DNA from 4 places in the Bacillus sp. JJ1562 genome. Region 4 is predicted to be linked to each of the others. Evidence: riboswitches for the same ligand, from Rfam matches in the RefSeq annotation. Region 4 holds a riboswitch; each other region holds the start of a gene.
What was found. Region 4 has a riboswitch for cyclic di-GMP ahead of V7097_RS11220 (EAL domain-containing protein). Riboswitches for the same ligand answer to the same signal wherever they lie in the genome.
Positions count from the first base shown of each region.

Region 1: it holds a riboswitch for cyclic di-GMP, as region 4 does, so the genes downstream of both, V7097_RS23790 (hypothetical protein) here and V7097_RS11220 (EAL domain-containing protein) in region 4, are expected to answer to the same signal.
Region 2: it holds a riboswitch for cyclic di-GMP, as region 4 does, so the genes downstream of both, V7097_RS06420 (OmpL47-type beta-barrel domain-containing protein) here and V7097_RS11220 (EAL domain-containing protein) in region 4, are expected to answer to the same signal.
Region 3: it holds a riboswitch for cyclic di-GMP, as region 4 does, so the genes downstream of both, V7097_RS16075 (hypothetical protein) here and V7097_RS11220 (EAL domain-containing protein) in region 4, are expected to answer to the same signal.

Region 1 covers NZ_JBALOQ010000057.1:45,557-48,728, reverse strand. Annotated here, with positions in the region: gene V7097_RS23800 (acetylglutamate kinase) at 1-96, opposite strand, end outside; gene V7097_RS23795 (CPBP family intramembrane glutamic endopeptidase) at 450-1,289, shown strand; cyclic di-GMP riboswitch class I at 1,570-1,655, shown strand; gene V7097_RS23790 (hypothetical protein) at 1,729-2,427, shown strand; gene V7097_RS23785 (HD-GYP domain-containing protein) at 2,517-3,172, shown strand, end outside.
Region 2 covers NZ_JBALOQ010000009.1:65,103-68,274, reverse strand. Annotated here, with positions in the region: gene V7097_RS06420 (OmpL47-type beta-barrel domain-containing protein) at 1-1,444, opposite strand, end outside; cyclic di-GMP riboswitch class I at 1,526-1,611, opposite strand; gene V7097_RS06415 (flagellar protein FliT) at 1,761-2,111, opposite strand; gene fliS (flagellar export chaperone FliS) at 2,111-2,512, opposite strand; gene V7097_RS06405 (flagellar hook-associated protein 2) at 2,528-3,172, opposite strand, start outside.
Region 3 covers NZ_JBALOQ010000024.1:64,792-67,963, reverse strand. Annotated here, with positions in the region: gene V7097_RS16085 (AAA family ATPase) at 1-302, shown strand, start outside; gene V7097_RS16080 (hypothetical protein) at 435-803, shown strand; cyclic di-GMP riboswitch class I at 1,272-1,357, shown strand; gene V7097_RS16075 (hypothetical protein) at 1,808-2,041, shown strand; gene V7097_RS16070 (glycerophosphodiester phosphodiesterase) at 2,489-3,172, shown strand, end outside.
Region 4 covers NZ_JBALOQ010000017.1:114,178-117,349, reverse strand. Annotated here, with positions in the region: gene V7097_RS11235 (hypothetical protein) at 1-240, shown strand, start outside; gene V7097_RS11230 (hypothetical protein) at 367-576, shown strand; gene V7097_RS11225 (PilZ domain-containing protein) at 662-1,207, opposite strand; gene V7097_RS11220 (EAL domain-containing protein) at 1,223-1,933, opposite strand; cyclic di-GMP riboswitch class I at 2,028-2,112, opposite strand; gene V7097_RS11215 (peptidoglycan DD-metalloendopeptidase family protein) at 2,512-3,172, opposite strand, start outside.

The sequences.
Region 1 (3,172 bases), on a different contig from region 4:
CCAATATACGTGTTGCTCCCAAGCTAAACGCATAGCATTACTTAAACGAACTTCCTGTTTACTAATACAAGAACCGTTGAACCAAGGATTTTCCATGGTTTCACCCCCCTTTTTTATGGATTAATACATATCTAAGATAGAAAGGGATCTGAGGTATAGGTAATTGATCATGTTATGAAAATTAACAATTGGAACCAGGAGTGTCTGAAACCAATTTTACAAAATAGGAGTGAAAAATCCGTTATGATAAATGCATTGAATCCCAGTTGATGCTAACTTTTCTACAAAAATTGCAAGAGAAAATTAGGCAACCGACTCTTCACTATATTGTCTTTATTAATATTTGAGCAGGAGTGTAGCATTTTATTCAATTTTAAAAAGTAAAATGGATTAGACAGTAGTACTTCAGTCATAATCCTTTTTAGGAATTAAGAAGGGGAGCGAAAGATATGCATTGGGGAAAGGTAGTAATGCATAGTTTGTGCTTGGTAATGTTATTTTTAGCAGCTGTTATTTTTGTAAATCCACTGACGGATTGGATTCATAACGATACAATTCGTGTTGTTGTTAAAGAGTTTATACGTATAGTGGTTACTCTTGGACTATTCTGGCTGTACGCCATGCTTTTTTTAAAAAAGTCGAGTGCATATTTTCGTATTCATAAACTAATCAAGATGGATAAATTGTGGGTCTTTGTAGGACTATTGCTTCCACTTACAGTGATTGTTTTTTATGTGTTTATGCAATACGCTATTTTTGAACGGCAAGACCAACTTTCTATCCCATCTATAGTAGCGATTATCGTTGGATCGCTCATTACGGCATTCTCTGCCGGAGTGATTGAAGAAGTTTTGTTCCGAGGCTATTTGTTTAAGCTAATCGAAGACAAATGGAATGTGGCAACTGCAGTTTTAGTGAATTCCATTTTATTTGGTGCACTGCATTTACTCACCCTCAATGGGCTTCAGTTACTTGATGTATGTTTGATCCTTATCGCAGGCACTTTGGTTGGTATAATGTTTTCGCTAATTGTTTATAAAACGGGGACAATATGGAATGCAGTTGTAGTGCATATTATCTGGAACTTTTTCTTAAACTCTACTATTATACAATTTGCATCAAAGACCGATAAAAATCATTCCTCACTAGTGATGTTAAGGTTTAAATCGAATGACCTTTGGATTACGGGTGGTTCTTTTGGAATTGAAGTTTCTATCCCTGTTGTCGTACTGTATGTACTAACTATCAGTTGGCTTCTCTTTCAGAAATCTGAATTCAGGAAGGTATAAGAATAGAGACTGTCCCTTGATATAAGAGGGGTTGTCATATTTTAAAGTTTGTTGATTTGTTGATTTTATTTATGTCTAGTTCTATTAACTTTAATGCAGCTAAACCAATGGCTGAGTGAAAAAATATTTTAACGTATGAAAATAGGAAACTTTATTTTTTTCAGAAAATCTAAATTTTTTACAAAGAAATCTAATTAATTTTATAAAAATACAAAATATTACAAAATTAGCTATAGATATAGTTCATTAGTCCTTGTATAATAATGGTAGATAATATAATAGACTCAAAGGGCAACCTATCTGAAAGGATATGGACGCAAAACTACAGGGGCTAAAGTATGACTACTATGCCAGCCAGTTGCGAAATGGAAAAGGCCCGTTTATATGAAATGGGTCTTTTCTATTGTCTACATAGTTAAAAGTGGGGAGGAGTAATCATATGAAAAAGGTTTTCTCGATTTTAATTTCAATCACCATTTTTTTAGGGGTAGGATTTCCAGTTTTTGCAGCTGAAGATGAAGATGAAGATGTTCGAAAAGCAATTGAATTAATTGAAAAGACAAACAAGGAAATTGATGAAAAGATTGAAAAAGCAGTAAATAAAGCAGATAAGTTACAAGCCGAATACCTTCTTGACATTCGTAAAATTGAAGAAGGAGATACTGTAGTTAAATTAAAAGAAGAAAAAGAAAAAGTATTGTCTGACTTAGTAGCTACTCGAAACGATTTGAAAAAACGAGAAAAAATAAATAAAAAATTAGAAGAAATTAATACAAAGCTTAGTAATGAGGAAGCAAAAATTAATAGTAAAATCGCAGAAATCAAGCAGGACATAGAAGAGGCAACCCATCAACTAATAACTGCAGATGATAAGGATACAAAAAAAATGGAAGAAAAAATTAACAAATTAGAAGATAAATTGGAAAAAAGATCAGAGAAGTATCATGAAAAAACAGAACGGTATACAAAAGACTTAGATAAGGTTATTACGGATATTTATAATGAAACACTTAAAATGTCATCGGAAACTATTAAAAAGGCTGCAAAAAAGGGAGTTCAGGCTGAATGTAGCTGGAAGCTTGTTCGTTTTGCAGATAAGTGGGTTTGGATTGACCCTATTAAAGTAGTGGGTTGGTAAAATAGTTTTACAATTCTGAATAAAAATGTAGTACAATAAAAACGAGTTCTATGTAGAACTCGTTTTTATTGATTGTAAGGTGGGATAGTATGGCCGGTTTTACAATTGGAAAACAAGGAACATTCCTAGAAACAGTTAATTTTGATAATAACCTTGAGATTAGTTTAGTTACTCGAGGGGATGGAGTGGAAATAATAACACAATCTATTGGCGAAGGAAAATTATTCTATGTTTATCCCAGTGAAAATGTAGATGCTTTAGAGTTTTATTATATTTTATCTGGAGAAGTCGAGTGTGAACTTAATAATAAAAAGCATATATTAGGTCCGGAAGACTTCTTCTCAGCCAAAGGGATTAGCGATCCAATCCACTTTACTGCGCTGTCCAAGGTAACCTTACTATGTGTATTTACCGAACAAATCTTTGTCCATATAAGTAAGGATATATCCTCTCTTATAGAAATTAAGAAACAAGTAGAAATAAAAGATAGATATACTCAAAAACATAGTGATCGGGTGGCAAATTATTCCGTAAAAATAGCTAAAAAACTAAAATTAGATAAAGAGCGTTTAGTGAATTTAACGACGGCATCTGTACTTCATGACATCGGTAAAATTAATGTGCCAATTGAGATTTTAAATAAACCAGGGCGATTAACGGATGAAGAATATGAAATTATCAAGAAACACCCAGTAGATGGTGCAGAAATGATTAAGGACTCTTATTATAAGGAACTTGCTCCTAT
Region 2 (3,172 bases), on a different contig from region 4:
TTTCAGGATGAACAACTGAAACAGTTGTTTCAGTTCCAACTGCTGATTCGCCAAACCGAGATGAATAGGAGTGTACTACATATTTGTAATTGCCTTCTGCCATATTTCCAAAAGTAGTCGTAGTAGAAGTACTTGATAATGTTCTTACATTCACCTTAGAGCCGTCATTTTTCACTTGGTAAACATAATAATTGGTCGTATTAGAAGTTGGTTCCCATTCTAGCACTACGTCATTTCCATTTTTTACATAAGAGGTAACTTTGCTCGGTGCCTGCATTTCAACGTGATCAATCGTTAATGAAACTCTCGAACCCTCTAATGATTCTCCAAATCTAGCATTGTAAGAATGGATTTCAAATTCATACTCACCAGCTTCTGATTTAGAATATGTGGTAGTCGTAGTAGAAACTGTACTTTTTAATACTTTTTCTCCATCGATAATTTGATAGATTTTATAGCTAGTAGCATTTGGAGCGCTGTTCCAAGTTAGCTTTATATCATTAAGATTTAGTAATTGGTATGAAAAATTGGCTGGTGCCTCCATTGTGATTTCATTTACAACGACGGCTAAAACTTCTCCACCATTTGACTCACCAAAACGGTCACTATATGACTGAACTTCATACTTATAGCTGCCGGGTGCTACATTTGTTAGTTTTATAGATGTCTTATCAGTTTTTTCAATTAGTTCTTTACCATTATCGGTAATTTTATATAGTCTATATTCTGTTGTAAAAGGAACTGATGTCCAACTGAAGGTAACGTCATTTCCATTTGTAATAGAATATTTGAAATTACTCGGTGTTTCCATCTCTGGATGAACCACCTCAGCAGGTATTTGCGCTGAAACAGGGGATTCTCCATATAAAGAGTTAACCGCAGAAACAGCATATTGATAGTTTCCTTCTGCTACGTTCGTAATTGTATGAGTATTCTTTGTTGGAGAAGCTAGTAACGTAAGCTGCCCATCCTCAGAAACCTGATAAAGATTGTATGATTCTGCATATTTAAGTGCATCCCAGGATAAAACAACATTGTTTCCGTTCGAAATTTTAAATGAAAGATTGGATGGCTCGACCATCTCTGGATATGTAACAGTAAAACTGATAGGAGCACTTGGTCCAGACTCCCCATCCGAATTTAGGGTTGAAATAACAAATGTATAGGTACCTTCTGGAAGATCCTTCATTAGATAACTATTAGAATTCACCTTATCTTTTAAAATAAGCTGTCCATCAGTTATTTCGTAGATGTTGTATCCAATTGCTCCATATACAGAATTCCAATTGAGTTTAATATCATCTGGAGTTACCTCCTGATATGAAATATCGCTTGGAGGCAACATACTACCACTAGCGAGTGCATTGCCCAATGGGAAAAATAATTGAACAACCATTAGAAGCAATGCGAGAAAAGTAACATTTCTTTTTAAGATTTTCTTCATTCTTTAGTCCTACCTTTCTAAAAAAAGCCAAAAGAAAAAGAACCTCGTACAAGGTTCATAGGTAGATAGACTATGAGTCCTTGTGGCAACCGGCTACCATCCACATGTTGTGGGTCAGGCCCTTGGCTTTGCGTCCTATGATTTCCCATAGTTTGCCTTTTTCACTTTGGTTTTTTGTTATTCATTACCTATTATCATACTATTTTCCTAACGAATTGAAAAGGTCTATTTTACTAGTTATAGTCAATTTATCCTTATTTAACAGAAAAATCTAGCAAAATAAACCGAGTAGCGTATGCACTACTCGGTATGAACTCTATTTTCTTTTATCGAAAAACATTCCATCATCTGGTCCTGATTGATAAGGATTAGAATATTTTTTTGAAGATGCTTTACTTTTTTTCAATTGGGCTAAATCCATCTGAATCTCGAGTTTGAATTCTGCTAATTTAGCATCAATGATTTTATTCATACGAACAATTTCAGCGCCTAATTGTTTTTCTTTTTCAGTAAAAGGTGGCTTAATCTCTGGAATCAGGGTTTCACGTGAATCTAAAAAGGTGTTAATTCTTTCGATCTCTTCTTCCCGTTTCTCTTTTGGGATTGGTTGTGAAACTATGTCTAATAGCTTTTCTGTAACCCTAGAAAGAGAGTCTAGTGCATTCACTACACTTGCCCGCCTTGAACATGCTGTCGTTGACGGTTAATTTGAATAACTTGTTTCCACGTGTCACGGAATTCAGTTACAAGACCTTCAACTTCAGAAAGAACATCTAAGTCATTTTTGATATTAACATCGATTAACCGGCGATTGATATAGTCATACATGGTCATCATGGTCTTAGATACTTCAACATTTGGATCAAGTGAAACCATCAGTTCTCTAATGATATTTTGCGCCTTTTGAAGATTTTTATTTTTTTCTTGAATGTTTTTTTCTTCAATTGCTTTTCTAGAAAGCTTAATAAATTTTAAACAACCGTTATACAGCATTAAAGTTAGCTCTCCAGGCGAAGCTGTTGTGACGGTATTAGTTTGATACGCTTGATATGGGTTACCTATCGCCATTTCTTACACTCCCTTTTAATAGCTAAACTGTTGCATTAAAAACGCCGACTGTGAGTTTGCACGCTGAATAGCTTTTTCCATTTCAGTAAATTGACGCCAATAGCGATCCTCAATTTTGAGTAATCGAGCCGCAAAACTATCTATCCGATCGTCCACATTATCCAGATTTCGACCAATAGTAAATGAATTATTTTCAGAAAAGGCTTTACCAGCTTTCAGTTCTATTCCACTCATCGTTTCTTTTATAGAATCTCTAAGTCTCCTTGCGATTCCTTTTTCTTCCGTTGTAGGCCCATCTTTTTGAAAAAGCTCATAAATGGTATTTGGATTATTGGAGATAGCTTCACGAAGTTTGCCTTCGTCAATGATCAACTTTCCTTTATCCAAATAGTTTTTAGATGTTGTAATACCAATATCCGATAGTTGGTCAAACCCTGTTCCAGTACCCGATATAGGCGTATATAATTGCTGCCTCATTTTATTTGTACTTGAGATTAAAATAGAATCACGGTAAAGGGTTCCTTTGCGCGCTTCCTTTTCCCATTTTTCAATTTGGTCTTCCGTCATATCCTCTTTCTGAGCATCCGTAAGAGGCTGATAATTGCGATTCGACTTTTCAATTGTTTTTGAGTTGATATTCGTAATTAATTCATTGTATTT
Region 3 (3,172 bases), on a different contig from region 4:
ATAAAATGAACCTTATTGTACCGATGACTATTCGGAAACTAGAATACTTTCATTACATATATAATGGTTTCAAAAGTATGGATGAGCAAACGTATCATTTTTGTTTGACGGCTAGTAAAGAAACCATTTACGAAAGGCTGAGGAAACGTGGTGAGGAAGAAGGAAATTGGTGTTTTCAACAAACTGAAAAATGCTTGAAAGCCTATATAGAAAACGACTTTGCAGAGTACATAGACACCGAAAAAGTTAGCGTCAATGTTATTATCAACAATATAAAAGAAAAGCTAAACAAGATTAATTAATATTTCCCAAGTGTGCCCTGTCTCCTCGAAGATAGGGCTTTTTTATTATTTGAGGCAATCTTAACTCTTTGGGATTCTAACCGATATCAATATTAGCAGACAATATTCGACATATTTTAAAGGAGCTTATATATGGATATCGAACAGATAATTAAAGAAATTAACAACAGCGTGGATGAACTTGATCTAGTCACGGCAAGAAAATACATTGAAGAAAATATCGATTTTCTAAATTCTAAAAGGAATTTCCTAAATAGAAATGCTCGAGATCTATTGAAAGTCCTAATTGACATGCATAATTCAAATTACAAGCCGTTACAAAGAAATGAATTAGCTATAATAAATACAATTAATACTTACTCTACAAGGTTTGATTTAAGAGGAATAAAATTATTAATAAAAGAAAACTCTCAGCTATTGCTTCGTGAGGCTATAATTCCTTATTTTAATAAGGATGCAAAAATTGTGCTAGAAGGTATGGGAGCAATTACAAAACAATAAGGATTGGGTAAGCAATCTATTTCTTCAGAGGTAGGACTTTTATTATTATTATTATTATAGCCCTCACAGTTGTGTGGGCTATTTTATTCAACTTTTATCTTTGAAACACTTACTTCGTAAAACTCCTCAAACTTATAAATTAACTTTTCATTCAGGGTCCTTTAGGCAATCTCAAATCTAATTAAAGAATTTTCACTAAATCCAATAGCTTGAGCAACTTGTGACTGGTTAGTTTTTTTTGGAATCTTAACATTCTAAGATTGTGACCTATTGTTGACTTCATTATAATACACCTGTATTGAAGGTCATTTGCTGAATCAGCTTTTGGCAGGCCGCCAAAGGACCCAACTCGTTATACAGGTATAATTATCTATTTTAGGGATGATTTTGCAGTATTTTGTTGAAAATTGTTGAAAAACTCCAACTTTCGTTTTATAGTTAAATTGGTTTATTTAAACTATTGACAAAAATTGAAAAAGGCAAACTTATCGAAAGGTAAGGACGCAAAGCTGCGGGTCTAAGGTTCTGATAACTATGATAGCCGAGTTGCCAAAAAGTTTGTGAATAAATATATCGGTTATAGAAATAACCATTTATCCAAATTTATCCACCATCTTTTTGGTGGATTTTTTTATTTTAAAAACAAAGGAGCTTCTATAAATGGCTATAAAATGAATCTTGATTAATACGAAAGAAGGTTGAAATAAGATGAAGACTATCAGTAAAGAACAAGTTTGTTTTAAGTGTAAAGAACTAAAATCCGTTAATGACTTTTATGATAAAGGAAATCGCTTTATGAATTGTTCAGAATGTCGCAGTGCTAGATTCAATAGAAAAAAGTCGTTTGAAGTATTATTAAATAAAGAGAAGCAAACAAGACAATATGTTTAAGAATAATCTGAAATTCATATCCACCGTCTGTAAATATAAATTAGTAAGGTAGTTAGCTTAACAGATATTGGCTGTTCTAGCTATGATTTTCATATAATAAGGAGATGTTTATCTTGACCGTGTTATTTGGAACTGTTGAATATTTCGAAAAAGAAATAGTGAACCAAATGTCTACTGAAAAATTGCAAAATTTGTCTTTAAGTAAAAGTATAGAATTTGCCTATTCATCGGTAAAAAGTGAAATTACGAATGTTTTTATATGTAGTGATATATTTCGGAAAGATTTATTGTTGAATATTGAAAAAGCATATGAACAGGTTAGAGGTTCTATGGTGGGTGTTGATTAAAGGTTTTAGTTGAGCTTTTTGAAGGTGAGTTACCGCACCGAGATGACTTTCTACCTGCGCGGATTTGACGGTCACCCCGGAGATCAGTACGTTTACGACGGGTGGTCCGACGCGCTGACAATATTGTGAAAAAATTTATTTAAGCGGGTGCATTACTTTAAGAAGGATTACTACTTTAGAGGGAAAATCCACACTCACTAGAGATGGGTTTTAGAAATGAACTAGTCATAATGTTTAGTATCACATTATCGAGTGTCGTAAGTAAAATGTAGTAATAGAGTATCCCTATTCTATAAATTAATTTGCAGAATTGTAAAAAAACGTAAGGAAAAAGGTTGAATTTTGTTAACACAATTGTTATCAAGCTATGAACATATCTATATACTAGCTTAACATCCCTTTTCTAGAATATGTTTGAATACATATTTTAGATAGGAGATGGAGAATATGAGCAAAAAATTATTAATCGGTACAGGGATGGCCTTTTCGTTGTTATTAAGCCCATTTGGTCAGGCGTTTGCAGAAGGACCGACAGTAGGCGAAAGAAAACAAGTGGAAAATGTAGCACACCGTGGTGCATCAGGTCATGCTCCTGAAAACACAGTTTCTGGTTATGATTTAGCAGTTGATATGAAAGCCGATTATATTGAAATTGATGTTCAAAGAAGTAAAGATGGTGAATTAGTATTGATTCATGATACAACAGTGGATCGTACAACAAATGGAACAGGAAAAGTAGGAGATTTAACATTTGAACAGTTTAGAAGCCTTAGAAGTCTTGATGCAGGTAGCTGGAAAGGGGAACAATTTGCAGGAGAACAAATCCCAACATTTGAAGAGATTCTTGATCGTTACCGTGGGAAAATTGGAATTTTCATAGAATTAAAGGCTCCGGAGCTATACCCTGGTATTGAAGAACAAGTAGCAGAAGCATTAAAAGAACGAAATCTCGATAAACCGCAAAATGAAAAAATCCTTATTCAATCTTTTAACTTTGAATCCATGAAAAAAATGAACAAGCTTCTTCCTAATGTCCCGATTGGTGTAATAACTTCTAACCGTGCAGATACAACAATGAAAGCTTTACAAGAATTTTCAACATATGCGGATTGGTTTAACCCCCATTATGGA
Region 4 (3,172 bases):
GCTCGGGACCTATTGAAACTTTTAACTGACATGCATAATTCAGATTGCAAGCCATTACAAAGAAATGAATTAGCAATAATAAATACGATTAATACTTATGCTACAAAGTTCGATTTAAGGGGATTAAAATTACTTATCAAAGAAAACTCTCAACTATTGCTTCGTGAGGATATAATCCCTTACTTTAATAAAGATGCTAAAATTGTACTAGAAGGTATGGGCGCAATTACAAAACGATAAGGATGGGTAAGCAATCTATCTCTTAGGAGTTAGGTCTTTTTCCCTATCGTTCACATATTTGTCACAAAATAACAAAGGAATAATTCTCTCCTTATTGAATCCTCTAAATGGGGGGATGAATGTATTATGGAACGAAAAGAATTAACTGCAACCAAAGTGATTAATTCTAAAGTGTATTTGCAGATATTTGAAGTAGATGGTATATATGATGTATTTGTTTTTCCCGATGCATCTGATTTAACATCTGTTCGGATTAAACAGGAAGGTATAAAAGAAGAAGTAATTGAAGAAGCGATAAAGCAATTTGAGGAAATAAACTGGGTAAGATTAACATGAGGAAGGCCTATTTCTATGGAGATTAGGCTTTTTTATTTGTAAAATATAAAAAGAGCCCTCACGTAAGTGGGGCTTAAACTATTTGTTAACTTATTTTATTCCTTTGTGTAACTTGATAATTGTGTAGTGTTACGTTTAATCTTTTGGTGTCATTTACAGATAAATCAACAAACTCAACACCGTATGAAACTGACTTTCCTTTAATGTGATCTTCCCTTCGGATAATTTTACCTCTTAAATCGAATTCCTCACCTTGGAAAGTAAAGTTTATTTTAATAATAATATTGTATTTAACGGGAAATTCATAAGGTGAATGAAATTTTAGTCCCCCAACACTAATATCATTAATCATTCCGTTAAAAGACCTATTTTTTAATGCCCCTAAAGAATTGTTACCAATATCAATGAGAGTAAATTTGCTATCTATTCCAGGGAGTTCAATTCTATAAGAATGTCTTTTGTTGACTGGCTTGAATTTATTTACTTTTAATAATTGATTTTTTAATGATTTATTATTTTTGTTTAAAGTTTCAATTATATGAGCTTGTTTTACTAATCTTCGTTCATCTCTAATAAATAAAATTAACAAAAATACTAATATTATAGTTTGTGATAAAACTATGTAATTCAAAAATTATCACCTCAATTATACAATTTTAAGGCTTTTTGGTTTTCCCAATATATAGCCTTGAGCATACTTAACACCAATAGCTTTTGCAACTGCTAAATCTACATCAGTTTCAAGCCCTTCTAGAATTAATTTGATGTTATGACTATTAGTGTAATGGAGAATAGTCTTAATAATTGCTTGTTTTTTAGTATCCCTATACAGGTTCTTAGAGAAATACTTATCAAATTTAATAAAATCTGGATTTAGCTCAATTATCGATTTGAGATTAGAGTTTCCTTTTCCGACATCATCAATTGCAAATTGAATACCCTCTGATTTTAATTTGGAAATATTCTCTTTTAAACCTATATAATCGTTAATTGATTCCATTTCACTAATTTCAAATATGACTTGTTGACTTATATAGTTGTTTTCGGTAATAATTTTCTTTATAAAGGGCAGAAAGTTTGTATTTGTAATAGTAGATGGAAATACATTTAAAAACAAATGACCGTCCTTTTTTGAAAATCCTGCCGAATGGAAGGTAAAAGCAGCTTTATGAATAGACCGCGAATCTAATTCATAGAGCTGTTTTTCTGTTTTTGCTAGTTTAAAAGTTTCTTCTGGGTTTGCAGTATGTGAGGTTCTAAGAAGTCCTTCATATCCTAACCTAGTCCATGTTTGAATATCAATGATGGGTTGGAAAAAATGTGTGAATAGTTCATTGTGTATTAAATTTTTAATCATTTTTGGTAATCACCCCTTTCATTCTTACTTTTTTAGAATATAAAAAAAAGATGACTACGCCGAAATAAAACGGGAGTCATCTTTCTCCGCTAAATTCGGTAACCCGACTACCATAGCAAGTGTGCTTTAGGTTCGTGGCTTTGCGTCCTTATCTTTCGATAAGTTTGCCGTTATCGTATAGCTTATTCAAATGTAATGCTTTTTCCATATATAGCATAAGACAAAAGTCGTGCGAATTCAACAAAAATTGACAAAAAAGTTTCGGGAAACGAATAATTTAGTTATTTTATACCTTTTTATGTCGAATTTTGTATTTTTTTATAAGTGTGACAAATTTAACTGCATTTGGTAATTTTTAGATTTATAATCATCACGAGGCTTGCGTAGGAGTTGGAAAGGAGGATTCCGGCTTTTGCGCTAGAGCCACCTATTTTGAAGCAGTAGGTGGCTTTTTTAATAATAAAGAAACAGCCCTCACAAAGGTGAGGGCAAAAAATGTATTAAACACTAAGGTTAAACCCTTTTTTATAATACTAGTTTCATATAATGTATATATCTTATTTCAGGTCAAACAACTATTAATTTGTTGCAGCCCCATCTGAACCTAAGTAACGTCCATTAACAGTTGTATTTTTTGCCATAACTCCATTATTGTAGAAGTAATAGTCTTTGCCATCAATACGGTTCCATCCTGTGTACATAGCTCCTTTAGGAATTGAACCTGATACAGGATTTAAATAGTACCAAGAACTTCCGTCAAAATACCATCCGGTTTGCATCGCTCCTTTAGGGACTGCTCCACCAGAAACTTCAGTTAAATAATACCAATGACTTCCATCCTGTACCCATCCAGCTTGCATTGCTCCGTTTGACGCAAGATAATACCAATGGCTACCATCTACAATCCATCCAGTTTGCATTGCACCACTGGTATTCATGAAATACCAGGTTGTTCCCACTAAAACCCATCCAGTCTTCATAATACCTGATGAGGTGTCGGTGTAATACCATGTTCCATTATCCTTTAACCAACCCTTATGTAAACTTCCATCTAGATACTTATAAGTCCAGCCACTAGATATAAATTTCCAATCGCCTGTTAATGGTGCTGGATTTATTGCAGCACCATTTCTGTGAATTTCAAAATGTAAATGGATTCCTGATGGTCCTACTACGTCTCCTGTGTTACCTTCATATCCAATAACTTGTCCTTGGCTCACGGTAGAACCAACACTTACT